Desulfurobacterium sp. TC5-1: one gene and its partner. The protein of the gene in region 2 binds, or shares a complex with, the protein of the main gene of each other region. Links are inferred from orthologs where the notes say so. Each region holds a gene or a part of one and is shown on either strand. Other genes may lie near its edges. The genes, in order: hslU and hslV.

Region 1 (16,479 bases), on a different replicon or contig from region 2:
AGCATGATTTCTGTAAGCTCTTCAACCGTTATCTCTTCCCCTTCGCACAGGTGCGAAATGTCGTAATTCTGACAGAAAACACACCCGAGGTTACAGCCTGAAAAGAATATAGTTCCCGAACCGTAAATACCCGTTAAAACAGGTTCCTCACCGAAGTGGGCAAAGGCAGAGGCAACCTTCAGTTTAATTCCCGTTTTGCAAAAGCCCTTTTCCTTTTCCCTATCTACGCCGCAGTTTCTGGGACAGATTGTGCAGTTTTTAAAAGCTTCAGTAGCAAGAATCAACCTTAACCTCTCTTAAAATCTCTTCTGGAGAAAGGGGAATTGTTCCGACCTTTTCATTTCCGGGATTAACAACAACCTGAAGGAACGGTTTATCGGATGTAAAGAACCACTCAAGCTTTTCCTTCAAACCGTCCCTTTTCCATACCGAAGAAGTGTTTTTAAAGCCCATTCCCTTTGCAACAACCTCAACATCAACCGTTGAAAAGTTAAAGTTCTCCTGATCACCGGTGCTTCCCCACGTTCCGTTATCAACGCAGAAAATTCTAAAGTTTTCCGGTGCGTAGCTGCTGCACGTTGCAAGCGTTCCCGTGTTCATTAAAAGGGAACCGTCACCGTCTATGGAAATAACGGATCTGCCTGTTGCAACAGAGTATCCAAGGGCTATTGAGGAAACAAGGCCAAGACTTCCGAGCATGTAAAAAACGGAATTTTCGATACCAAAAAGGTTTTTAAGATGGTAAACTTCCCTTGCCGGGAAACCGATGTTTGCAAAAAGAACCGTACCTTTATCTCCCTTTTCCTTCAGGAAAGAGAAAAGTTCCGCCACAGCTTCAAACCTTCTCATGTCGGGATTTTTAATACTTTTTTCAACCTTAACAGAAACAACTTTTTCTCTCTCTTTCTCAAATACCGGATTTTTATACTCTTCACCTTCAAAAAGTGCAGGAGAAAGCAGAATGGCTATTGGCTCCCTCTTCCTAAAAGCTTCTTCTACAGCTTTTGGAATGATAGGCAGGGCACTCTTATCATAAACCTTTACAACAGGAACACCGCAGGCTTTAAAAAGGTTTTCCGTAACCTCGCCCATCAAAACCTGAGGAAAAATTTTCTCTTTATAAATACCCCTGTGAGAAACAAAGATGGGAAGGGGAATTCTGTAAGTCTTTATCAGCGTCATAAGAGCACCGAAAATGTTACCCACACCGGAAGACTGAATGAAAAGAGCATAACGCTTGCCGCCGGCAAAAAGTCCCGCAGCTATACCTAAACCCTCTTCCTCCCTTGAAAGGTGAATGTGCTTTTTACCGTAAACATCATCAAGTTTAGCCAGTAACGTCTTAACCCTATCACACGGAAGAGAAAGAACATAATCTATCTTTAAACCTTTCAAAGTACCCGTTATAAATCCCGTAGCTTCCATCAACCACCTCACAAGTAGAAAGTGGTTTAATAATAGCAAAACATTGCAACCGGCAAGAAACTGACATACTATCAGTGATAAAATAATTGAGGTTTCATATCAGACAAGGAGGCAGAATGTTTAAGAATATCTTCAGAAAAAAGGGAAACGAGGAAGGATTTCTGACACCAAAACAGATAGTTGAAGAGCTGGATAAATACATCGTAGGACAGCAGGAAGCAAAGAAAGCGGTTGCCATTGCCCTTAGAAACAGGTGGAGAAGGCAAAAACTTCCTGAAGATATGAGAGAAGAAGTTGCGCCCAAAAATATTATTATGATAGGACCTACAGGCGTTGGAAAAACGGAAATAGCAAGGAGATTGGCAAAGCTTGTAAATGCACCGTTCGTGAAAGTAGAAGCCACAAAGTTTACAGAAGTCGGTTACGTCGGAAGAGACGTAGAATCAATGATAAGAGACCTTGTTGAAATAGCGGTTAACATGGTAAAAGAGGAAAAGATAGAAGAGGTAAAGGTAAAGGCGAGAGAACTTGCTTACGAAAGACTTCTTGACCACATGATACCGGAACAGCCCGCCAAACCTCAATCCCTTGAAACTCTATTTGACGTTTTTCTGCCTTCACAATCAAAGAAAAAAGAAGAACCATTAGCAAGAGAGATTAAAAAGGAAAGGGAAAGATACCTGAAGCTTTTAAAAGAAGGAAAACTTGATGAAGAAGAGGTTGAGATACCGGTAACCGTTGAAACACCTGCCAACATAGGCGTAATAGGCATAGGTCCCGGGATGGGAGGCGACGCCGGAAACATTCAGGACATAATTTCCTCGCTCTTTCCAAAGCCTAAAAAGATGCGAAAAATGAAAGTAAAAGAAGCCCTCAGATACCTTGAACAGGAAGAGGCACAAAAACTGATAGACATGGACGAAGTAATCAAAGAGGCAATAAATCGCGTTGAAAATCACGGCATCGTTTTCATAGACGAAATAGATAAGGTAGCTGCAAAGGGAAGCGGAAAAGGCCCGGACGTTTCAAGGGAAGGTGTCCAGAGAGATCTGCTGCCGATAGTAGAAGGCTCAAAAGTGCCAACAAAATACGGCCTGATAAAGACAGACCACATACTATTCATAGCGGCCGGTGCTTTCCACATAGCAAAACCTTCTGACCTGCTACCGGAACTTCAGGGAAGATTCCCGATAAGGGTAGAACTAAAACCGCTCACAAAAGAAGATTTCATAAGAATCCTGACGGAACCGAAAAACGCACTAACAAAACAGTACACTGAACTTCTTAAAACGGAAGGCGTTGAAATAGAATTTACAGAAGACGGCATCGAAGAGATAGCTAAAATGGCGGAAGAGGCAAATACAAAAGCCGAAAACATCGGCGCAAGAAGACTTCACACCGTACTTGAAAGACTCCTTGAAGACATATCATTCAACGCACCCGAAATGAAAGGACAAAAGGTCATAATAAACAGAGAATACGTAAAAGAAAGACTCGGCAACATTATAGAAGACGAAGATCTTACAAGATACATACTGTGAATCTGGAGAAAGCATGCTTGAAAGGATAGCCGCAAAGATAAAAAAGTACGGTGATCTTTTAATAACCATTGATGGAAAGGAACGGTTCTATCTCACAAAGTTTCCGTCGTCATTTGGCGTCGTGGTTATCACAGCAGAAGGTGAAGGCTTTTTCTTCACCGATAAACGCTACCTTAACGCTGCAAGAGAAAGAGCAAAAAAGTTCAACGTTTTAGAGTGGAAAAGCTTTGAAAACCTGAAAGAAATTTTCGGGAACAGGAAGGTAATAGTTGACGGCGAAAGAGTAACGTTAAAACAGTTTAACGAAATAGAAAAACACTTTGAAACCACCACGGTCAACGGCTTTTTGAAAGAGTTTCGCGTGGTAAAAACGGAAGAAGAGATCTGCGCCATAGCCCGTGCAGTTGCCATTGCCGAACAGTCATTAAGGGACGTTCTGCACCTTTTAAAACCGGGTATAACAGAGTATCAGTTCAGAAAAGAGTTAGTAAACAGAATGTTTCACTACGGCAGCGAAGAATCGTTTGAGACGATAGTCGCATCCGGGAAAGGTGCATCTATTCCTCACTGGAAAACCTCTCATAAAGAGGTAAAGGACGGTGATGTTGTTATTGTTGATTTCGGTTCAATTTTCGGCGGCTATCTTTCAGACATAACAAGAACTTTTCTTATAGGAAACGTTTCTTACGAACTTAAAAAGATTTACAATATAACCCTTGAAGCTCAATTAAAAGGAATAGAAGCAGCAAAATCGGGCATGCCCTGCCGCGAAGTTGATAAAATAGTAAGAGATTTCATCACTGAAAAGGGATACGGTGACTACTTTGTCCACGGTACGGGACACGGAATAGGCGTTGAAATCCACGAAGCACCAACGTTAAGCCCGAAATCAAATGAGATTTTAAAGAAAAACAGCGTTGTAACGGTAGAACCGGGTATATACATACCCGAACTTGGCGGCGTAAGAATTGAAGATGATGTTTTAGTAAGAGAGGACGGAGGTTATTCACTTATAACCCTTCAAAAGTAATAGGGAGGTTTTAATGGCAAAAAGCATCGATTTAAGCGGTAAAGTTGCCCTCGTAACAGGCGGCACAAGAGGTATAGGAAGGGCAATAGCTGTTGCTCTTAAAAGTGCAGGTGCAATAGTCTATATCACGGGAACAAACGAAGAGAGAACAAAGCAAGCCGCAGAAGAGATAGGCGTAAACGGCGTGAAGATGAATGTCTGCGACAGAGAAGAGGTCAAAAAAGTTGTTTCAGAGATAGCGGAAAAAGAGGGAAAAATAGACATTCTCATAAACAACGCCGGCATTACAAGGGACACCCTTTTTATGAGAATGAAGGATGAAGATTGGGATGCAGTAATAGAAACAAACCTCACAGGCATCTACAATGTAACAAGGCAGGTAGTCCCCCTTATGATGAAAAAGAAAACCGGCTCCATCGTCAACATCTCCTCTGTCGTTGGATTCACAGGAAACCCGGGACAGGTTAACTACTCATCTACAAAAGCAGCACTTGTTGGATTTACGAAATCCTTGGCAAAAGAAGTTGCATCTCGGGGAATCCGCGTAAACGCCGTAGCACCGGGATACATAACAACAGACATGACGCAGAAAATACCGGAAAAGGTAAAAGATGCCCTAATAAAGTCCATACCTATGCGCAGAGAAGGTGAACCATCAGAGGTTGCAGACGCCGTCCTATTTTTAGTGTCAGACATGGCGTCATACATCACAGGCACCACAATTCACGTCAACGGTGGACTTTTCTAAAGTTAGGAATATAATTTCCACTATCAACTATTTAAGGAGGTTGGCATGGCAGAAAACATCGAAGAAAAGGTGAAAGAACTTATCGCCGATAGACTTGGAGTTGATCCCGAAGAAGTAACTCCAGATGCTTCTTTTGTAGAAGACCTCGGCGCAGACTCTCTTGACACAGTTGAGCTCGTTATGGCTCTTGAGGAAGAGTTCGGAATTGAAATTCCTGACGAAGACGCTGAAAAGATTCAAACAGTTGGCGACGCCATCGAATACATCAAAAACCACACCTAAAAGTACTCATCTTTTCAAAATTTAAGGGGGGAAATCCCCCCTCCTAACAAAAACCTGCCGAAATCCCATCTTTCTCTTTAAACCATCAGAACTTATTCGTAAAAGCATTCAAAAAAGTTTACAATTTCATATAAAGTCTATAATTTTCCCCTAAAACTCATCACTATAAGGAGCGTGATGGACGTACTTGTAAGGGACATTTATAAAATGCCGGCAGGGCAGGAGTTTAAGGGCTTTTTTATAATAGAGAGCGCCGAGATCAAAAAGCACCGAACGGGCGAACCATACTTGAGACTTATCGTTTCTGACAGGACAGGAACTCTTCCAATTCTCTGGTGGAAGCCGCCAAAGGATGCAGACCTCACAATTTTCAAAAAAGGTGACGTCGTTTTTATTGAAGCTTACGTTGAACTTTTTCAGGGAAACGTCCAGCCAAAGATAAAATTTATGCGCCACGCAGAAAAAGCCGAATTTAAGAGAGAAAAATTTATAAAGGTAAGCAGGTTTGACGTTGAAGAACAGTTTACAAAGCTGCTTGAAATTATTGAAACGATAGAAAATCCATACCTGAAAAAACTTCTTGAACTCATATTCTACGACGATGAGATTGCATCAGCATTTATGAAAGCACCAGGTGGAAAGTTCATCCATCATGCCTCCATCGGTGGTCTTTTAGAACACACTTTAGGGGTTGTTGAAATATGCGAAGTCGTGGCAAAAAGGTATAAAAGCATAGACAGAGATCTCCTCATTACTGCTGCAATACTTCATGACATAGGAAAGATAGACGAATACAGCATGGACGTAGCAATTGATAGAACAGACGAAGGAATACTCTTAGGCCACATTTTCACGGGAAGCGAACTAATCTCTAAAAAAATTGATGAAATAGAAGGATTTCCTAAAACCTTAAAAGTAAAACTGCTCCACTGCATCCTTTCCCACCACGGTGAGTACGAATTCGGTTCACCAAAAAAACCAAAAACACTCGAGGCGGTAGCTCTCCACTATGCGGACGCCCTCGATTCTAAAGTCAAAGGATACGAAGAGCACATAGAGAGAGAGCTTGGTGAAGGAAAGGGATGGACAAAGAGACACTTTGCCTATGAAGTTCCTATCTACTTTGACGGGGAGATTAGCTATGAGTGAGAAAAAACTTACATACAAGGACGCTGGCGTTGATATTGAAGCTGGAGACGCACTCGTTGAGAGGATAAAACCTTTCGCGAAAAAAACGTTTGACAGTAACGTACTTGCCGGAATAGGCGGTTTTGGTGCAGGATATCTTATACCTGAAGGTTACAAAAAACCCGTTTTAGTTTCCGGAACAGACGGTGTTGGAACAAAACTTAAAGTTGCCCAGATGGCAAACGTTCACGATACTGTTGGAATTGACCTTGTAGCAATGTGCGTTAACGACATATTGACCGTTGGTGCAAAACCCCTCTTTTTCCTTGACTACTTCGCAACAGGTAAACTCTCAGTTGACACCGCCGCAGACGTTGTAAAAGGTATAGCAAAGGGATGCGAAATTGCCGGCTGTGCACTCATCGGTGGCGAAACGGCTGAGATGCCTGACTTTTACCCTGAAGGTGAATATGACCTTGCAGGTTTCGTAGTCGGAATCGTTGACATGGAAAAGTACATAACCGGCGAAAAGATAAAGCCGGGGAATATTGTTATAGGTATTGCATCATCGGGAATACACAGCAACGGATACTCTTTAGTAAGAAAGCTCTTCTTTGAAATTCTGAAATTAGACGTAAACGATACCGTTGATGAGTTAGGAAAAAGCGTTGCCGAAATTCTGCTGACACCCACAAAAATATACGTAAAATCGATATTAAATCTCCTGTCAAAAGTAAATGTTAAAGGGCTTGCCCACATTACGGGCGGTGGAATACCCGGAAACCTTGTAAGAATTCTTCCAAACGGAACAAAAGCCGTAATAGAGAAAGATTCATGGGAAGTTTTGCCAATATTTAAATTCATTCAGGAAAAGGGAAACGTTCCTGAAGAAGAGATGTTTAAAACGTTCAACATGGGCGTTGGAATGTGTGTGGTAGTTTCACCTGAAGACGTGGAGAAAACACTTGCCGTTCTTAAAGAAGCGGGTGAAAAAGCTTTCATAATAGGTAAAATAGAGGAAGGAAACAAAAAGGTTGAGATAAAATGAAAATAGCAGTCCTTGCTTCTGGAAGAGGTTCAAATTTTAAGAAAATAGCAGAAGCCGTAGAGGCAGGAAAAATTCAAGCTGAAATAGCATTGCTTATCACTGACAGAGAAACCGCCGGTGCGATAAATATTGCAAGAGAATTTGGAATAAACATTTGCTACCTGCCTTTCAAAAAATTTTCAAATAGAGAAACTTACGATGAAAAAATCGTTTCCATATTAAAACGGGAAGGTGTATCCCTCGTCTGTCTTGCCGGTTACATGAGAATAGTTACGCCAACTTTCGTAAAAGCCTTTGAAAACAGAATAATGAACATACACCCTTCGCTCCTTCCCGCTTTTCCAGGACTTGGCGTTCACAAAAAAGTTCTGGAATACGGTGCAAAGTTTTCCGGCGCCACAGTCCACTTTATTGATACCGGTGTTGACACAGGTCCAATAATCATTCAGGCGGTTGTACCTGTAAAGCCGGAAGACACGCCTGACACACTTGCTAATAGAATCTTGGAATGGGAGCACAGAATTTATCCCCAGGCTGTAAAGTGGTTCGTTGAAGGCAGGATAACAATCAACGAAAGAAAGGTTACAGTAAAAGGTGCATCCTATGACTCCCCGCCGGTCGTTCCGGCACTGGAGGACTTTTGATGGAGAGGTTTAAAATTTCTGAAAACGTTGAAGCAGTCCTCAATCCCGTAGATGAACTTGACATAACTTCTGTCGTCATCTTTTCAGAAAACGGAAGCGTAACAGACAACGGAAAAGCAGGACTCACAAACTTGTCCCTCCACGTTGGTCTAAAAAGGAGTGTTTCAAAAACGACCAAGGAAATAGCATTCTTAACAGAACCTTACGGTTCATCGATAATTCCAGAAACAGGAAAAGATTTTTCTACTATATCTTTCCAGATAACTCCCGATGGATTCCCGGTCTTCATAGAAGTCCTCTCTGAACTGATAACGGAACCGGCCTTTACCGAAGAAGATTTCATAATAGAAAAAGAGACAACCATTGCTGCCATAAGGGCAAGACTTGAAAGTGCATTTTCGTTTGGTTACGAAGAATTTAACCTTTTCACCTATAAAAACACACCTTACAAAAATCTACCGTCCGGAACGGTAGAAACCGTCGTGCCCATAACTCTCAACGACCTTAAAGAGAAATACAGAAGGTTTTTTAACGAAGGAAAATTCATTATTTCAATTGCAGGGAAAATCCCCGAAAATGTGGAAAAACTACTCTCTAAACTTCCCATAAAGGGAGGAAAGAACAGAAAACTTCTCTTTAAAACGCCCATTGAAAAAAGTGAAAGTGTAAACTTATGCAGGAAAGGTTCAACACAAACCTTCATAATAAGAGGATACGAAGCACCGTCAGTAAATGACTGGAAAAAGTACGTCTCCTATAAGCTGCTGAACACCGTTGTAGGTGATGGATTTAACTCTATCCTCTTTCAGCAGCTACGGGAAAAACAGGGACTTGCCTATTCAACAGGTTCCTTCTTCCCGACACTAAAAAATCCTGGAAGATTTGTCATATACATAGGCACGTCGCCGGAAAAGGAAGAACAGGCACTAAAAGGCATTGACAACCTGATAGAAAACCTGCCGGCGTTAATCGGCGAAGAAGATATTAACAGGGCCAAAAACTACCTTAAAGGGACTTATCTACTTGACCACGAGAAAAGACTACGAAAAGCCTGGTACTACGGATGGTGGACAGTGCTGACAGGAACACCGGAAAAAGACACCCAATACATAGAAGAGATTGAATCACTAACACTTAAAGACGTAAAAGAAGCAGCTGAAGAGTTAAGTAAAAAACCCTACCATCAGGTAATCGTCTGCAATGGATAGCGTAATAGTTGTAAGTATGTGTTTATTAGGAATACGATGCCGTTACGACGGAAAGAGTGTTCCGTGGGAAGGATTAAAGTTTATTAAGGATAGGTTTTTTATCCTTCCCGTCTGTCCGGAACAGCTTGGAGGACTTTCAACGCCAAGATCTCCATCAAAAATAGAGAAAGGAGACGGCTTCACCGTTTTAGAAGGAAAAAGCAGAGTTTTAACCGTTGAAGAAAAAACAGACGTGACAGCAAATTTTGTGAAAGGTGCGCAGGAGGCACTCAAAATAGTAAATCTATTCAGAGAAAATGTGAAAGCTGTAATATTAAAGGAGAAAAGTCCTTCGTGCGGCGTGAAAACCATATATAATTTTAACTCAGACTCTCTAAAAGCAGGGAAAGGCGTAGCAGCAGCCCTATTTATTAAAAATGGCTACCGCGTTTTAAGTTCTGACGAACTTGAAGAGATAGAAAAACTTTAAAAAGGAGTACAGATGAGTAGATTGCCAGAACTTGTTATAGCAGGACTAAAACCAAAATACCCGATTATCCAGGGCGGAATGGGTGCGAAAGTATCCCTCCACAAACTTGCAGCTGCTGTTGCAAACGCAGGTGGAATGGGCGTTATATCAGCCGTTCTACTCCAGGAAAAAGACAGAAAAAAGGAACCCAAAAAGACTTGCAAAGGCAAAAACCTTGAAGAATTGGGAATGAAGCCTTATCTATACGCAACAGAGCTTGCAGAAGAGATAAGAAAAGCAAAGGAACTTGCACCAAACGGTCTGATAGGCGTAAACATAATGTACGCATTGACACACTTTTACGAACTGCTCCTTACAGCCATTGATGCAGGTGCGGACTTTATCATTCAGGGAGCAGGCTTTGGAAAGGACGTCTTTAAAATATGTAAAACCTTTGACATCCCGCTTATAGAGATAGTATCAACGCCAAAAGGCGCCGCTCTATCTGAAAGACTCGGAGCTTCTGCGATAATTGTTGAAAGCGTCGAAGCGGGCGGCCATCTTGGAACAGACAAAGGATTGTGGGAAGTTCTTCCAGACATAGTAAAAGCCGTTAAGAAGATACCTGTAATAGCGGCCGGTGGCATTTTCGACGGAAAAGACATGGCAAAAGCCTTTGAAATGGGTGCAAAAGGCGTTCAAATCGCAACAAGATTTATAGCAACCTACGAATGTGACGCCGATCAAAAATTCAAAGAGTATATAATAAATGCGAAGCCGGAAGATTCTATATTTATAAAAAGCCCTGTTGGCATGCCGGCACATGCAGTTAGAAACCCATTTACGGAAAGGTTGGAAAAGGAAGGGAAAATACCTCACAGATGCCACTACAACTGCTTAAAGACATGTGCAAAGGCAGATTCTATATACTGTATAGCTGATGCCCTGCTTGCATCTGCAGCGGGCGACGTGGTAAATGGACTTGTATTTTCCGGCAGTAACGTAGGAAGAGTTAACAGAATGTACCACGTTGACGAACTGATACAGGAACTTGTAAAAGAGTGCGAAGAGGAACTTGCAAAGAAAAATCTTAACTTCCGGGGGGAATGATGAAAAAGATACTTGTTGCTGCAGTTTTTCCTCTTCTGCTGGCAGGTTGCGTTCAGACACAGCCGGTAAACACAACACCTGCAAAGCAGGAGAGCGCATACGATAAAAAACTTGAAGAATTAGAAAAACGTATATCTTCAATAGAAGCAAAAAGTTTACAGAACAGCGCTCAAATTAAAACTCTCAACGAGAGAGTCGCCAGAGTAGAGGACAGGCTCGTTGAAGACGAAAAAGAAATATACGAACTCAAGAAAACATCACAGCAGACACAAAAAGTTTTGAAAGAAATAACCGTATCTGCTAAATCCGCCGTACAACCGGAAAATCAAACAGAGGCAGTTCCGCAGGAAACTGCCGAAGTCGAGCAACCTTCAGCAGAAGTCCAAACACCAGAAGTAATAAATGTATCTGACGAAGACATCTATAAAAAGGCTTTCAACGCAATGGAATCGGGTGAACTCGACACGGCCAGAATCCTGTTTGAAACACTGGTTAAAAGGTATCCGGACAGTCCTCTGGCAGACAACTCCCTCTACTGGATAGGTGAAATATTCTACTCCCACGGCGATTACGCAACAGCACTTGACTACTTCAAAAAGGTTGTTGACAACTACTCAAACTACTACCCATCACCAAAAGGAAACAAAGTGCCTGCAGCCCTGCTTAAAGAAGCCCTCTGCTACAAAGGACTCGGTGACAATGCAAAAGCAAAGCAGCTGCTGAAAAAACTGATTTCAAAATACCCTTCAACAAACGAAGCAGCCATAGCCAAAGTAAAACTGATGGAACTTGGAGATTGATAGATGAATGAAAGAGATATGAGAATCAAAGGACTTGCATATAGAGGCTTCGATCTCTGGCTTAACCTTGAACTTTCGAAGTTCCGGCCGGACGGCGGTTACGAAGAGGTCGAAAGGTTTCTGTCAAAACGGTTCAAAACGGAAAATCTCAATCCCTTGCTTGAAGTTTTAGGACTCCTTGAAATGGCATTAATAGAGGATGCTCTGAAAGGTAAGGAGTACTTTACTGAAGAAGAGAGAGAACAGGTAATAAAAGAGGTTGTGGAGCAGCTTGCGTCTGACTTTCCCCTCATAGTGGAAGAGATGGAAAAGATAGCAGAAAGTATAAATGGTAAAATTAGCCAGTTCAAGGAGCTTGCTAAAAAGTATAGAGAAAAGGAAGGAGGCAATTAAATGTCAGGGAAAATAAAAGTTGCCATAGTAGGGGTTGGAAACTGTGCCAGTTCCCTCATACAGGGAATTTACTACTACCAGGGGAAGTCAGAAAAAGATATATCTGGACTTATGCACTACGATATAGGCGGCTATAGACCGTGGGACATAGAAATCGTTGCCGCATTTGACATTGATAAAAGAAAAGTTGGAAAGGATGTAAGCAGGGCAATTTTTGAAAAGCCAAACTGCACGACCGTTTTCAATCCCGATGTTCCGGAAATGGGTGTTGAAGTCCAGATGGGACCCGTTCTTGACGGCTTTGCAGAACACATGAATGAGTACCCGGAAGACCAGAGATTCGTGGTAGCTGACAAGGAACCTGTCGACGTAACAAAAGTTTTAAAAGAATCGGGAGCAGAGGTTGTTATCAACTACTTACCTGTTGGCTCTGAAGAAGCAACAAGATACTATGCCCGGTGCGCTCTTGACGCTGGATGCGCCTTTGTCAACTGTATTCCTGTTTTCATAGCATCAGACAGCGAATGGGCTAAAAAGTTTGAAGAAAAAGGACTACCAATCGTCGGAGACGACATAAAATCACAGGTGGGCGCAACAATCACTCACAGAGTTCTGGCAACACTCATGTCAGACAGAGGCGTTGCAATAGACAGAACCTACCAGTTAAACTTTGGTGGAAACACAGACTTCTTAAACATGCTCGAAAGAAAAAGACTTAAAACAAAGAAAATATCAAAAACGGAAGCCGTTCGCTCACTGATTCCGTACCCTATGGCTGACAACAACATTCATATAGGACCAAGTGACTACGTCCCATGGCTTAAAGACAACAAAATTGCATACATAAGACTTGAAGGAAGGCTCTTTGGCGACGTTCCAATGTACATAGAATTGAAACTATCCGTTGAAGACTCACCAAACAGTGCAGGTTCTGCAATTGATGCTATAAGATGTGCAAAAGTTGGACTTGATAGAAAGATAGGCGGTCCCCTCTACTCCATCTCTTCATACACGATGAAACATCCACCTATCCAGTATCCGGACTGGAAAGCAAAAGAGCTTGTTGATAGATTTATCAAAGGTGAAGTGGAAAGGTAAAAAGTCCTTAAAAATAAAAAAAAAGGGGGCTTCAAAGCCCCTTTTTTACTTTAAATTCTATCTTTTATTAGAAGCTCAAGCCTTTTCATCGCCTCTTCAGAGATATACTCTTTTTTTGTCTGAATAGCACCAACAAGCGCCGTTTTTGCGTAAGAGTTTTCAATGTCTTCTGGCTTAATCGTCTCTATAACACGCTTAAGCATCCTTTTAGCATTCTCAATGTTCTTCGCCATAGTGGCAAGAACTTTTTCAACGTTAACCTCTTCACCTTCCTTCCATACATCGTAATCTGTTGCAAGAGCAACAGCCGCATAAGGAATCTCTGCTTCCCTTGTGAGCTTTGCTTCAGGGATGTTTGTCATTCCAATCACATCAACACCCCAGCTCCTGTAAATCTTTGATTCAGCCTTTGTTGAAAATTGAGGTCCCTCTATACAGATGTAAGTTCCTTCTCTATGAACCGGGATACCTTCATCAAGGCAGGCCTTGTAAATAAGCTCGTTCAAACATTCGCAGGTGGGTTTATCGAAAGGAATGTGGGCAACGATGCCGTTACCAAAAAACGTAGAAGGTCTGTTTTTTGTTCTGTCAAAGTACTGGGTAACTATAACAAAATCACCGGGCTTTATTTCTTCCTTCATTGAACCAACAGCACTGACAGAGAGAATGGCATCAACGCCGAGCATTTTAAATCCGTAAATGTTTGCTCTATAAGGAACTTCTGAAGGAAGGTAAACGTGTCCCCTTCCGTGTCTTGGAAGGAAATAGACATCCTTACCGGCAAGTTTTCCGTGAATGTAAGCATCTGAAGGTTTACCAAAAGGTGTATCAAGTGTTATTTCCTCAACATCGGTAAGACCTTCAATGTCGTAAAGTCCGCTTCCACCGATAATTCCTATCTTCATACTCTCCTCCTGAATTCAAATTTACCTATTGAAGGATATCTCTTTACCGCCTTCTTCAACCTTTATTATCGTTCCCATACCCCAAACATTAATCACTTTATCACCGTCGTTATCAACGCCTTCAAGAATCTTGACAGTAATATTCTTAACACCGTTCCCGCCGATATCCTCAGCCTGCTGCTCAAGCATTGCAACAACCCTCATAACAGGGTCAATCGGAAGCTCGCCGTTGAACCAGTTTTTCTCTTTCTGCTGAATGAAAGCGTAAGCTATGTTTATAACCTCATGCTTCTGTGGAACTTCTCCAAAAGAGAGAATCATCTTTAAACCTCCGTAGGACTGTTGTTAGTGCCATTATTCTACAACAAAATCAACTTCCAAAGACAAAGGAAAATCACTCTCCGACTGTTCCTACGACGTTAACCTTTGCGCCCGGTTCTACTTCAGAGTAAGAAAGAACAACAATATTTGGTGCATACGGTTCTATTATCTTTTTAAGAAAACGGCGAACGGCAGGAGAGGTGAGAATAACCGGAACTGCCTGCTTCCTGGTGAAAATGTCACGGTATTTCATAATGTCACCCATTATTCGCTGAACGAAAGCAGGTTCAAGAGGCGGAAGGTAACCGTCGTTCTGTTTCACCTTTTCTAAAATGTAATTTTCTGCTTTTGGAGTCAGCGTCAGAACGGTAATCTCACCGTTCACAGCGTAAAGGTTCGTTATCAAACGGGCAAGTGCCTGTCTTACAAATTCGGTGAGGATGTCCGGATCCTGCGTTTTTGAAATGTTATCTGAAAGCGCCTCCAGGATAGTCATAAGGTCTTTAACAGGAATGCCCTCTTTAAGCAAATTCTGAAGAACCCTGTGAACGACACCTAAAGGCACCTGCTCCGGAACGATGTCTTTAACGAGAGGATACTTCCTGGCAAGGTTGTCTATGAGCTCTTTTGTTTCAACCCTTCCCAAAATCTCGTAGGCATGTTTCTTGATAACTTCCGAAAGATGAGTAATTATAACTGTTGGAATGTCAACAACAGTATATCCCAAAAGTTTTGCCCTATCTTTCAGGTTAGGTGCTATCCAGTAAGCTGTAAGCCCGAATGCCGGCTCTTTTGTCTCCTTCCCGGGAATCTTTTCCTTTGTTGTCCCCGTATCAATGGCAAGTAGCTTGTTAGGCTCTACCTCACCTCTGGCAACCTCAACATCTCTTATTAAAATTCTATACTCACCCGGTTTAAGCTCAAGATTATCTTTTATGTGAACAAGGGGAATGATTATTCCTAACTCTTTAGCAAGCTGCTTTCTTAGCGATTTTATCCTCTTAACAATTTCCCCTTTTTTCTTATCCTCAACATAAGGTATCAAAGCATAACCTATTTCCATTGCCAGCGTTTCCGGTGGAGAAATCACATCTTCTTCCTCTTCTTTCGCCTTTGCCTCTTTTAAAAGCTCTTTTGCCCTCTCTTCTGCCTCTTTTAACTCTTTCTCTTTAGTAGCTTCGTAAACCATGTAGGCAACTATTGCAATGAGAGAAGCTACAAGCAGGAACGGAATTGTTGGCATTCCCGGAACGATACCCATAACTGCAAGAGTTCCTGCCGCCATGAAAAGGGCTTTATGGTAACCTGTCAACTGCTTGAAAATTTCCGTTCCAAGGTCAGTCTCGGCTGCTGCTCTTGTAACCATAAGACCGGCCGCGGTTGAGGTAATGAGAGAGGGAATCTGTCCTACAAGTCCATCACCAACGGTAAGAATAGTAAATGTTTTTGCGGCATCAGACAAACTCATGTGATGCTGAAAAACACCTATGGCAAGACCGCCAAGGATGTTTATAAGCGTAATGATAATCCCTGCAATGGCATCGCCACGGATAAACTTCGAAGCACCGTCCATCGCCCCGTAGAAGTCCGCTTCTCTTGCTATTTCCTGACGGCGCCTCTGGGCTTCTTTCTCATCGATCAAACCGGCGTTAAGGTCAGCGTCTATCGCCATCTGTTTACCTGGCATGGCGTCAAGAGTAAACCTTGCGGCAACTTCTGAAATCCTTTCAGTACCTTTTGTAATGACGATAAAGTTGATTACCACAAGTATCAGGAAAACGATAATACCTACGATGTAGTTACCACCAACGACAAACTGTCCAAAGGCCTCTATAACCTTACCGGCTGCCGCAGGTCCCTCATTTCCATGAAGGAGAATTCGCCTTGTTGTTGCAATGTTAAGAGATAGACGAAAAAGCGTTGCGATAAGGAGTAGAGATGGAAAAGAAGAAAGTTCAAGGGGATGGTTTATATAAATCGTAGTCATCAGAATTAACAGAGATAGTGTAATGCTAAAGGTTAAAAGAATATCAAGAGCCATAGGAGGAATGGGAAGCACCATCGAGGCAAGAATGGCAAGGAGGAGAAGAACAAAAAGAAGATCAGAATACTTGTAAAGCTTGTTCACGTAGAGAAGAAGTGTTTCTTTCATAGATTCTCCGCCTTTTTATAGGCGTTAAGGGCATTCTCTATATACTTTGCAAGTCCAAATCTATCAGAGGAGGCAAGTTTATTTGCAACTGTCATATCAAACATATCGGTGTACATCTTATCTGAAAAGGAGGAAAACATACCTTCCGGTATTCCCTTTCTCATCTCTTTCAACATAATCTCAAGAAACGTTGCCTCA
Region 2 (11,269 bases):
CTGCTGGAACTTCTATCTCTCCATCAAAAAGAGCTACTGCCTCAGGCTTAAATTCTTCAAGTTGTTTTTTAAGCTTTTCACCGTTTTTTCCAGCAACAAGACCAGCAATTTTAAATTTATCTGAAAACTGCCTTACAACATCAAGCGTATTTTCACCAATTGAACCAGTTGAACCTAAAACCAAAACTTTTTTAACTTCATTTCCCATTAAAGCCTCGCTATAAGTTCAGCCACAGACTCTATCTTCTCCTGCTTTCCAGTCTCAAGACACTTTAACGAATAAAAACCACCTTCTAACTCTTCGTCACCTATGATAACTACATACTTAACGTTCAACCTATTTGCAAGTTTAAACTGAGACTTGAAACTCCCTTGCCTGTGATCTATCTCTGCGTAAAAACTTTTATCCCTTAACATCTTGACAAGTCTTAACCCTTCTAAATAGGCCTTCTCACCACCTGTTACAACAAAAACTCCGTTTCTTTCTCTTTCTTCATCAGAAATAAGAAGCATTATCCTATCAATACCCATTGCAAAACCAAGGGCGGGAACATCACTGCCACCAAGTTCTTTTATCAAATTATCATAGCGGCCGCCGGCTAAAACCGTGCTTTGAGCACCAAGAGCATCAGATTTAAATTCAAAAACTGTTTTCGTGTAGTAATCAAGCCCTCTGACGATGAAAGGATTGTGAACAAAAGGCACTTTAAGTTCTCTAAGCAAAAATTTTAGTTTTTCAAAATGTTCGCTGCACTCTTCACACAGGTAGTCTGTTATTAAAGGCGCATCTTTAACAACTTCCCTGCAACCCTCATTTTTGCAGTCAAGAACCCTTAAAGGATTTCTATCAAGTCTATTCTGGCAATCTTTACAGAGTTTTTCTTTTTGAGAAGAGAGATATTCAATAAGAGCCTTTTTATAATTTGGCCTGCATTTTTCACAGCCTATAGAATTTATTTCAAGCGTAAAGTCAATGTTTAAAGCTTTTAAAATCTCTGAAGCAAGAAGAATAACCTCCGCATCAACACCTGGTGAAGAAAGTCCAAAAACTTCACATCCAGCCTGAAAAAATTGCCTATTCCTTCCGGCTTGAGGCCTTTCATAGCGAAACATAGGACCTATGTAAAACCATTTTGTAAAAGGTTCCTTTGCATAGACACCGTGCTGAATGTAAGCCCTTACGGCAGAAGCCGTTCCTTCTGGCCTTAAAGCAATCTTCCTGCCGCCCCTGTCCTCAAAAACGTACATCTCTTTCTGAACAATGTCTGTCGTTTCTCCAACACTTCTTAAAAAGAGCCCTGCCTCTTCAAAAACGGGAAGAATTACCTCTTTAAAACCGTAAACCTTTACCTTTTCCTTAAACGTTTCAGCAATTTTTTCAAACTTTTCACTTTCAGGCGGTATTATGTCTTCAACACCTCTAACCGTCTTAAATCCCATAATCCTCTACGACCTCCACTCCTTCCGTATAGCAAAATCTATCACCGGCATCACCAAGACCCGGCAAAATGTATCCTTTATCGTTTAAACACCTATCAATTGATGCTGTAAAAATCTCAATTCCTGAAAACTTTTTAAGTTTTTCAATTCCTTCTGGTGCACTTACAAAAGAAATAAATTTTATTTTCCCGGGATTTATACCCAATTTTAAAAGTTTTTCAACTACACACACGGCGGTTCCGCCAGTTGCAAGCATAGGATCAAGGATAAAATAGAAAGCATCTTTAATAACAGGAACTTTGAAGTAATAAAGGTTTGGCTTTAAAGTCTCCTCATTACGGTAAACACCGGCAAAACCTATTCTACCCTTTTCATAAATAGAGATTGCGGGATGAAGCATCAAAAGCCCAGCACGAAGTATCGGAACAAAAACCACCTCATCGTTTAAAACGGAAACTTCAGCGTTTGATTCAACCGGCGTATCAATAACAACTTTATTTGAAGGCAGATTTGACAAAGCTCTTTCAACCAAAAGGAACGTTAGCTTTTCAACTGCACTACGAAAAGAGACTCCTTCGCTTTTTTTATCTCTCAAAATAGAAAGAAGAGACGAGGCCAGGTTGTTCTTAACCTCTGTTATCATTGGATAACTTCTCCTAAAACAGCCGTATAAAAACTGTTTTTATAATCCCCGCTTAATATATCGTAGGTATCTTTAGCCTTTTCTTTCTCTCCTTTTGAAAGATAGTAAATCGTCAGATAGTAAAGCCCTGCAGGATAGGTCCAATCTTTATCACGGGAAAGAGAGGCAAACTTTTGAACGGCTTCACTACTTTTACCTTTCTCCATCATAAAAATTCCATCTTCCAACTTAGCAGCAGGAGAAATTGTAAAACTTTTTACATCTTCAGCCCTTTTTATGTAATCAATATCACCTGCCAACTTCCCATATAAAAACGCACCGGCCTTTCCTGAAGGTGCTGAAAAGTATTTATCAGCAACTTCTTTAAAATACTTTTCAGCCTCCTTCTCATTACCATCTTCAAGAGCTATCATACCTTTATCAAAAATGGCAGCCGCTTTCATCTCAAGGTTACTCTTATACCACTTATAGCCAAGGTATCCACCACCGACTATAAGCAAAACAGCAAGAACGGCAACAAATTTAGCGGCGTGAGCCTGAAAGAAAGCAATAATCTTATAAACATCATCCACCATCATTTCAGCTTCAGGCGTATCAACTGGTGCCGGTATGTCAATATGCTTCTCTATTTTTGCCTTTTTCTTCTTCTTATCTCTTCCGTAAGACTTATAAGGTGGCTTTTTCATCACCCATCTTCCTCCTAACTATCTCTTCAGAGGTTGCAAAAGCCCTCTCAACCTCCTGCAACGTAAGTCCTGCACCAAGACCAACTTTTAAAGCAAAAGTCCTATCTATTAAATCAGAAGGTGAATGAGCATCGGTGTTTATAACAAACCTGACGCCCACTTCTCTACCAACCCTTACCACATATCCGTTGGTTATATTATGCCCTTTCCTTGCAGTTATCTCAATAGCTACACCTTTCTTAGCTGCCATTTCAAGCGTTTTCAAATCCACGAGTCCGGGATGGGCAAGAATATCCGCACCACCTTCAACTGCCGCTAAATTTGTCCCTTCAGCCACCGGTTCAACTACTGTTTCACCATGAACTACAACAACTTTAGCACCTTCATTCCTGCACTTCTCTATAAGTTCCGGAATTTTAACAGGTGGAACGTGAGTTATCTCAACACCGGGAAGCACAATTACATTCGTATTTTCAGTAAGAATCTCAGCAGTTTTTAATAGATTTTCAATGATAAACTGATAGTTTGAGTAATCTGCATGATCAGTTATAGCTATCGCTCTGTAACCAATGAACTCCGCACGGCGAACAAGTTCACTTGGAATAAGCTCACCATCACTAAAAACCGTATGTGTATGAAGGTCTATCATATCCACCTCTAAGAAAGTTCCTCAACCACTATGTTAACGTTGGTATATATACATATACTTCCGGCTATTTTTAGAGATTTCTCAACAATCTCTCTGGCAGAAAGGTCAGTATTCTCATAGAGAGCTGTTGCTGCAGCTTGAGCGTAAGCACCACCAGAACCTATTGCCATAACTGGAATATCAGGTTCTATCACATCACCGTTACCTGAAATGAGAAGAATCCTGCTCCTATCGGCAACAAGAAGCATCGCTTCAAGCCGCCTTAAAACCCTATCTGTCCGCCAGTCTTTTGCAAGTTCAACGGCAGATTTTAAGAGATTTCCACCAAAGGAAATCAATTTAGACTCAAACCTTTCAAGGAGAGAAAAGGCATCAGCAACAGAACCGGCAAAACCGACAAGTACACTATTGTTATATATTTTCCTAACCTTTCTTGCACCATTTTTAAAAACTGTGTTTCCAAGTGTAACCTGGCCATCACCAGCCATAGCAACTTTACCATCTCTTATAACGGCACATATGGTGGTACCGTGAAAAGTCTCACTCATAAATACCTCCCGGATAGTACCTTCTCCTTATCATACCACCGGCAAGCTGTCCTATCACGGCCGTTGCAATAAGAAGAGGTGCAAACTTTATACTGATCCCAAGAAGAATTCTACAGGCTATGATAAATGGTATCGGAAGATGAATGTAAAGAAACCACCTTTTTGAAAACTTCTCTGTCGTCTCCCTTAACCACCCGAAAGGTAGATTCAGAACAAGCGTAAGAACAACGACAAAAAGCAACTTTTCAAACATACTTTCCCTCCTTTTTCGCTGTGGTCAGGGAAAAATTATTAATATCTCCTAACTATGTCAATTGCAAGTTATTATCAATCTTTCCAGAAAGAAGGCATGAAGACGGCAAAAAGGGCAAAAATCTCAAGTCTTCCCAGAATCATTTCTATAGAAAGGATAAGCTTCTGCCAGTCTGCAAAAAAGTGATAGTTACCGGCAGGACCGGTTTTCAAAAGACCCGGACCGGAACAGCTGGCACAGGCAATAGAAGAGGAGAAGGCCGTTACAAGATCCGTGCCGGTAAGACAGAGGAGTATCCCCACAATAACCGTGACAAAGGTAAAAGCCGCACCAAAAGCCCATATTGCATTAAGCGCGGAAAAATCAAGCGTTTTACCGTCCAGCTTTATCCTGTAAACAAGTCTCGGATGTGCCGTTTTTTTAAGCTCTCCATAGATAGACTTGCCTAAAGCTACAAGCCTGAACTGCTTTAAACCACCTGCCGTTGAACCGGAAACACCTCCCAAAAACTCAAGGATGATAAGCACCGCTAAAACGAATGTCGGCCAGTGAGTATAGTCTGTTGAAGAAAAACCTGTCGTTGAAGCAGAATTAATCACCTGAAATATACTGTACCTTAAAGCCTGAAATGGATTGTAAAATCCATCGACTGTAAGAACAAGAGTACATAAAACTATCGCCACACCAAGAATTGTAAAGTAAAGTTTGTTTTCTTCTGATTTAAAGAAAACTCTCCAGTTTTTTGTCCTGTAAAAGTGATACCAGTTGAGGAAGTTAACTGAGCCAAACACCATAAAAAGTGCAACAACCATCTCTATAAAAACGTTGTGGTAACTTCCTATACTGCTGTTCTTAACTGAAAAGCCACCTGTTGCTATGGTACAAAAGGCGTGGTTAACAGCGTCAAAAAGCGGCATTCCTCCTAAAAGGAGGAGCAAAATCTCAGCAATTATCAAACCGTTATAGATGACAAAGATTATCCTTGCAACTTCTTTAACCTTCGGTTTCAGCTTTTCTTCTACCGCCTTTGAAGCTTCAAATTTCATCATCTGCATGCCACCTGATCCAAGGGCAGGCAGAAGGGCAATGGCAAAAACGACGAATCCTAAACCACCGACCCAGTTTGTCGTTGAACGCCATAGAAGGAGACTCTTTGGCATTGCCTCCACATTTGTCAGTATCGAAGCACCTGTGGTCGTGAAACCTGAAGCAGATTCAAAGTAAGCCTCTATAAAGTCAGGAATGGCACCATTTATCCAGTAAGCCATTGCCGAAATTGCCGGAAACACAAGCCATATAAGAGAAATAGAAAGAATGGCCTCTTTTAAAGTCAAATCATCCCTTATCTCTATCTGATAAGCAAGCAGATAAATTGAACCTACAAGAAGAAATGGATAAATAAAATCCATAACCTGACCGTCACCAACAACGAGAGAATAAGTGGCAGGGATAAGAAGCGACAAAGACATGTAAAAGAGGATTGAGACGACAACTTTAAACACTACCGTTAAATCAATACCCCTAACTTTCATACCACTACCTCTGCCTTATGCATATAAGTATATCGCCTTTCTTTACAACCGTATCGCCACCGACTACCTGAATATCGTTGTCTCTTTTAAGTGCAAGAACTAAAGGACACTCCTTGCACTTTATTTCTGATATCTGCTTGCCGTCCCACTCACTGCCAACCTGGATTTCAAGAATTTCAATGTTTTCTCTAAGCTCAAAAACATCAAGAAGGCTTTTACTACTAAGGGTTGTGTACACGCGGCTTGCAAGCAACTTTCTCGGAACTATCGGCGTATCAATACCAATAGATTCTATGATGTTCTCATACTCAGAATGGGCTATAAGTGCTGCCGCTCTTTTAGCACCTAATTTTTTAGCAAGGATGCAGGAAAGAACGTTATTTTCCTCATCTTCTGTTATCGCAATGACCAAACCTGCTTTGTCTATCCCTTCAGACTTTAAAAGCTCAACATCTGTAACTTCTCCGTGCAGAACATCAATATTTGGAAATTCCCCGGCTATCTCCTCACACTTCTGCAGGTCAGGTTCAACAAGCTTTATCTTTAACCCCTCAAAATCCGCTATTCTTTTGAGAAGTTCAACGGTAAACTTTGAATGACCAAGAATAAACGCAAGTCTAACTGGCTCAGCATTTTTAAGGAGATGTTCCTGAAACACTTTTACATCTTCTTCTTTTATTACAAAGAAGAGAGAATCATCAGGATAAACTATCGTATCCCCATCCGGAACTACAACCTTCCCGTCTCTTTCAAGAGCCGCAATTGTAAAAGGAATCAGCTTCCTTAAAGCCTGAAGTTCTTTTATCTCTTTCCCCGCAAAAATATCCTCAGAAGAGACCATGTAGTTGAGAAGAATTAACTTTCCTTTTTCGAAACGAACAACTGAACGGGCAAAGGGGAATCTAATAGTGTCAATGATTTTTGTAATAACTTCTGTTAAAATGTTAACAGGTTCAACACCAAGAAGTTCTTTAATCGGTGGCGCAGCAAAGGCATTCTTACTCACCCTTATGATTATTTTATCCTTCTTGAAGAAAGACTTCAAAATCGCGGCTATTGCTATGTTTCTCTCATCACTATCTGTCACAACGATAAAAAGCTCAAAATCCTTAACCTTATCAAGACACTTCACTTCTGTCGCATCGCAGTCAATACCCATTATGTCGAGGGTAGAAGTTAAATCCTCTATCTTGGCACTGTTCTTATCTATAACGGCAATTTCATAGCCGGAAACTGAGAGCTTTTTGGCAAGGGAACTACCCACAACACCGGCACCTATGATACAAACTTTTTTCATCTTTCACCTCAAACAAAACTCTTATATAATTGCCTATTATGCCAAAAAACAAAAGCATAGGAAAATCGTTTCTAATTGTAGCATTATCCATCCTTTCAAGCAGGGTTTTTGGACTGCTGAGAGACGTCGTCATAGCATCGACTTTTGGTGCAGGAAGAACAACCGACGTGTTCTTTGTAGCTTTCAGAATCCCCAACATGTTAAGAAGAGTATTTGCAGAGGGTGCCTTTAGCTCAGCTTTCACACCGGCATTTGCCAAAAAACTTCAGATAAGTAAGGAAGAGGCCGTAAAATTTGCATCAAGATTTTTTTTCATCCTGTCCATCTCACTACTGACGGTTGTAATCATAGGTGAAATCTTCACCCCACTAATAATAAAAGTTATAGCTCCAGGCTTCTCGGGAGATATTGAAAAACTTGCTATATCCCTTACAAGAGAAATGTTTCCATACATACTTTTAGTAAGCCTCGTGGCTTTTTTCGGTGGAATACTAAATGGATATGAGCACTTCTTCGCCCCGGCATTTTCAACAGTTCTCTTCAACATATCGCTTATACTGTGTGCCATATTTTTTAAGAACCAACTTAACATCCATGCTTTAGCCTTAGGCGTTGTTATAGGTGGCTTTCTTCAAGTGCTTCTCCAGCTATACTTCCTCAGAAGAGAAGCATTTATTCCAAGACCTATTCCGGGAATAGACGAAGATGTCAAAAAAGCTTTAAAGAACATCATCCCGGGGATATTCGGCTTTGGTGTGAGACAACTTTCCATGTTGGCAGACACAATTATCGCTTCATTTTTAGCAGCCGGTGCCATATCATACCTCTACTACGCAAACAGGTTTGTTCAACTTCCCCTTGGAATATTTGCAATAGGTCTATCCCAGGTACTCCTTCCAAAACTTGCGAAAACGTTTAAAGACGAAGACGCCTTCAGATACAACCTGACAACAGGATTAACGCTATGCGCAATGATAATAATACCTTCTACTATTGGACTTCTCTTTTTTGGTAAACCATTAATTGACATCGTGTTTCACCACGGAAAATTTACAACAGCAGATCTAAACGCAACATACTACGTCTTATGCGGATATGGAATAGGGCTCCTTTTTTATTCTTTTGAAAAGATCCTGGTCAACGCTTTTTACTCTCTTGACAATTACAGCTATCCTGTCAAAGTTGGCGCCGCTACGCTCGTTTTCAACATAGTCGCCAACATCATTCTCTGTTTTGGACTAAAGTTAGGTGCTGCAGGGTTAGCGCTCGGTACGGCAATGACCTCTCTTTTAAATGTTCTGTTTCTTGTCCGAAAACTCGAAAAAAACGTCTCTTTCATAGAAAACTGGATTAAAGAAAACTTAAGGTATTTACTCCTATCCCTTCCCATAATTCCAGTTGCAATTTATGGAACAAAAACATACTTTCAGTTTGCATCACCGCTACTCAAAATAGCAACAATATCTGCAACCATCGTAGTTGCAGTGATTATCTATTTTGCAACGCTGCTTTTGGCAGGCGATAGGATAGCGATGAAACTTTTAAGGAGGCAGTAAATGCATCCAATCCTTTTTAAGATAGGACCCTTCACCATTTATACATTTGGTGTAATGGTAGCAATCGGCATCATCTGTGGATACTTCATTCTAATAAAACTTGGAGAACGGGAAGGAATAAACAAGGATGACCTTTCCGATCTTATGATCTGGACGGTCATTTCCGGCTTCATCGGCGCAAGAATTTTCTTTTTTCTATACAATCCCCAATATCTCCATCCTGTATGGCGGATATTCTACTTCTGGGAAGGAGGACTCGTCTGGTACGGTGGCTTCCTCTTCGGTTTTATAACAGCGCTATATCTGGCCAAGAAAAAGAACATTCCCATATGGAAGACGGCCGATATTGCAGTAATAGCAGGTGAAGTGGGACTTGGGTTTGGAAGGATAGGCTGTACTATGGCAGGATGCTGCTACGGTAAAGTATGCCATTCCCGGTTCGCCCTCGTATTCAGAGATCCTCACTCTGCCGCTCCTCTCAATGTTCCTTTGTATCCAACGGAACCTGTCTCTTCAGCAGCAAACTTTCTTATAGCAGCTGTACTTTACTTCCTCTACAGAAAGAGAAAATCACCCGGAGAAATATTTGGATTTTATTTCATTTTTTACGGTATTTTTAGATTTCTAATAGAGTTCTGGAGAGCCACACCAAAAGAGTTCTTTGGAACATTAAGCAATAACCAGATAATGAGCATTTTTATGGTAATTCTTGGAACGGGTCTGATAATATATAGAAGGAAAGCCTGTAAAAAAGTATAATTGATTTCTCAAGGAAAATTTCAAAGCTGGAGGAGAAAGATGGCTCAACGCTACGCCTACTTTGAGGGGAAATTCGTTCCAATAGAGGAAGCAAACATAAACATTCAAACCAACTCTTTTCATTACGGAACAGCCGTCTTTGAAGGCATTAGAGCATACTGGAACGAAGAGAAGCAACAGCTTTTCGGCCTATTTTTCAAAGAACACTACGAAAGAATGCTTGCAAACTGTAAAATCCTGAACTTCCAGGTAGATAAAACTGTTGATGAACTCGTTGAAATAACTGTAGAGCTTTTAAGAAAATGCGAACATAGAGAAAACGTTTACATAAGACCTATCGTTTATTTTCCAAACCTTCAGATTTCTCCAAAACTTATAGGATACGATACAGAACTTGCAATATACACCGTTCCTCTTGGTGACTATCTTGATACAAAAAAAGGATTAAAGGTAATTACCTCTTCTTTCCACAGAATAAACGATTCCATGATTCCTGCAAGGTGCAAAGTTGCCGGTGCCTACGTTAACAGCGCATTTGCAAAAACAGAAGCCATAAGGGCAGGCGCAGATGAAGCCATAATGCTTAATCCAGATGGAACGGTAGCAGAGGGGAGTGCCGAAAATCTCTTTATCATAAGAAACGGCGTTGCAATAACTACACCGTCATACAGTAACATTCTTGAAGGTATAACGAGAAACGCCATAATAAAACTTCTGAAAGAAGAGCTTAACGTTCCCGTCGAAGTCAGACCAATGTTAAGAAGCGAACTTTACATAGCCGATGAAGCGTTCTTCACGGGAACAGGAGCACAGGTTGCACCAATTGCCGAAATAGACGGAAGAGTCATAGGAAATGGAGAAATCGGCGAAATAACATCAAAACTTCAGGACCTCTACTTTAACATTGTTAAAGGAAACATTAGCAAGTACAGCGACTGGCTTATTCCAATATACTAACTAACATGAAACGGGGGATTTCCCCCGTTTCAATCTTTTCACACTTATTCACATTGAAATTGCCCTGCATCTGCCTTAAAATAGTCCTGTAATTCAATTAATAATCAGGTGGTGATTATGAAAGTTGCCGTTGTTCAGATAAATACCGTTCTTGGAAACCTGGAAAAGAACATAGAGAAAATCTGCCAATTCACCGAAAAATGCATAGAAAAAGGTGTAAGCATCTGCCTTTTTCCGGAACTTTCCATAACGGGCTACTACCTTCAGGACATAACATCTGAAATAGCTATAAAGCCGGATGATGAAAGATTATCACCACTAAAAAAGCTAAGCAAGCACATCGGTATAATAGTCGGCGGCATTGAAGAATCTGAAGAACACATTCTCTACAACTCCGCATTTTTCATAGAAGATGAAAAGGTAAAGCACATACACCGTAAAGTTTACCTTCCAACCTACGGAATGTTTGACGAAGCACGTTTTGTCGGTGCAGGTAAAACGTTTAGAACTTTCACTGCGTGTGGTTTCAAATCAACAATCCTCATATGTGAAGACTGCTGGCACTTTTCTTCAATTTACCTTCCGTTTTTAGAAGGAACAAAACTTATATTTGTCCAGTCTGCAAGTCCTGGAAGAGGTTACAGAGAAAACCGTATGTTTGGAAACGCAAGAGTCTGGAAGAACATGGGTGAATTCTACTCCCGCCTCACCGCTTCCTACTTTATATATGCAAACAGAGTTGGTGTAGAGGACGGCTTCATTTTTTCCGGCAACTCTTTTATATGTGACCCCTACGGAAACATCGTAAACGAAGGTTCACCATTTGAAGAAGAAATCATTATCGCAGACATTGAACCATCTCTTATACGCTCTGCAAGAATAAGTCTTCCTCTCCTTAGAGACGAAAAACCATGGATTATTGAAAAAGAACTAAAAGCCTTTCTGGAAG

What was found.
Region 1: the proteins of hslV (region 2) and hslU are in contact, whole or in part, in a solved structure (PDB 1G4A), measured with the Escherichia coli proteins. The link is inferred for Desulfurobacterium sp. TC5-1 from one-to-one orthologs.

What each region holds. Positions count from the first base shown.
Region 1 is NZ_ATXC01000002.1:163,257-179,735, forward strand. What follows is about bases 895-3,753. They hold hslU (ATP-dependent protease ATPase subunit HslU), read left to right. Parts: upstream 895-1,541; coding sequence 1,542-2,966; downstream 2,967-3,753. Other genes in these bases: comD (sulfopyruvate decarboxylase subunit alpha), read right to left, coding at 895-1,425; H153_RS0108490 (aminopeptidase P family protein), read left to right, coding at 2,980-3,753. Outside these bases: H153_RS09720 (radical SAM protein), read right to left, coding at 1-284; more of comD, read right to left, coding at 268-894; more of H153_RS0108490, read left to right, coding at 3,754-3,996; fabG (3-oxoacyl-[acyl-carrier-protein] reductase), read left to right, coding at 4,010-4,744; acpP (acyl carrier protein), read left to right, coding at 4,790-5,026; H153_RS0108505 (HD domain-containing protein), read left to right, coding at 5,204-6,175; purM (phosphoribosylformylglycinamidine cyclo-ligase), read left to right, coding at 6,168-7,202; purN (phosphoribosylglycinamide formyltransferase), read left to right, coding at 7,199-7,846; H153_RS0108520 (pitrilysin family protein), read left to right, coding at 7,846-9,054; H153_RS0108525 (DUF523 domain-containing protein), read left to right, coding at 9,047-9,523; H153_RS09725 (nitronate monooxygenase), read left to right, coding at 9,536-10,612; tol-pal system protein YbgF, read left to right, coding at 10,612-11,412; H153_RS0108540 (hypothetical protein), read left to right, coding at 11,416-11,805; H153_RS0108545 (inositol-3-phosphate synthase), read left to right, coding at 11,806-12,903; mtnP (S-methyl-5'-thioadenosine phosphorylase), read right to left, coding at 12,954-13,808; H153_RS0108555 (hypothetical protein), read right to left, coding at 13,830-14,129; and 2 more genes. UniProt on the Escherichia coli protein: ATPase subunit of a proteasome-like degradation complex; this subunit has chaperone activity. The binding of ATP and its subsequent hydrolysis by HslU are essential for unfolding of protein substrates subsequently hydrolyzed by HslV.
Region 2 is NZ_ATXC01000001.1:773,725-784,993, forward strand. The notes cover bases 2,197-4,996. They hold hslV (ATP-dependent protease subunit HslV), read right to left. Parts: upstream 3,967-4,996; coding sequence 3,427-3,966; downstream 2,197-3,426. Other genes in these bases: H153_RS0103995 (hypothetical protein), read right to left, coding at 2,197-2,769; H153_RS0104000 (histidinol phosphate phosphatase domain-containing protein), read right to left, coding at 2,750-3,418; H153_RS0104010 (hypothetical protein), read right to left, coding at 3,959-4,219; H153_RS0104015 (TrkH family potassium uptake protein), read right to left, coding at 4,294-4,996. Outside these bases: hisS (histidine--tRNA ligase), read right to left, coding at 208-1,440; upp (uracil phosphoribosyltransferase), read right to left, coding at 1,430-2,083; more of H153_RS0103995, read right to left, coding at 2,080-2,196; more of H153_RS0104015, read right to left, coding at 4,997-5,751; H153_RS0104020 (NAD-binding protein), read right to left, coding at 5,756-7,048; murein biosynthesis integral membrane protein MurJ, read left to right, coding at 7,087-8,604; lgt (prolipoprotein diacylglyceryl transferase), read left to right, coding at 8,605-9,363; H153_RS0104035 (branched-chain amino acid transaminase), read left to right, coding at 9,403-10,320; H153_RS0104040 (nitrilase-related carbon-nitrogen hydrolase), read left to right, coding at 10,438-11,269. UniProt on the Escherichia coli protein: Protease subunit of a proteasome-like degradation complex believed to be a general protein degrading machinery. The complex has been shown to be involved in the specific degradation of heat shock induced transcription factors such as RpoH and SulA.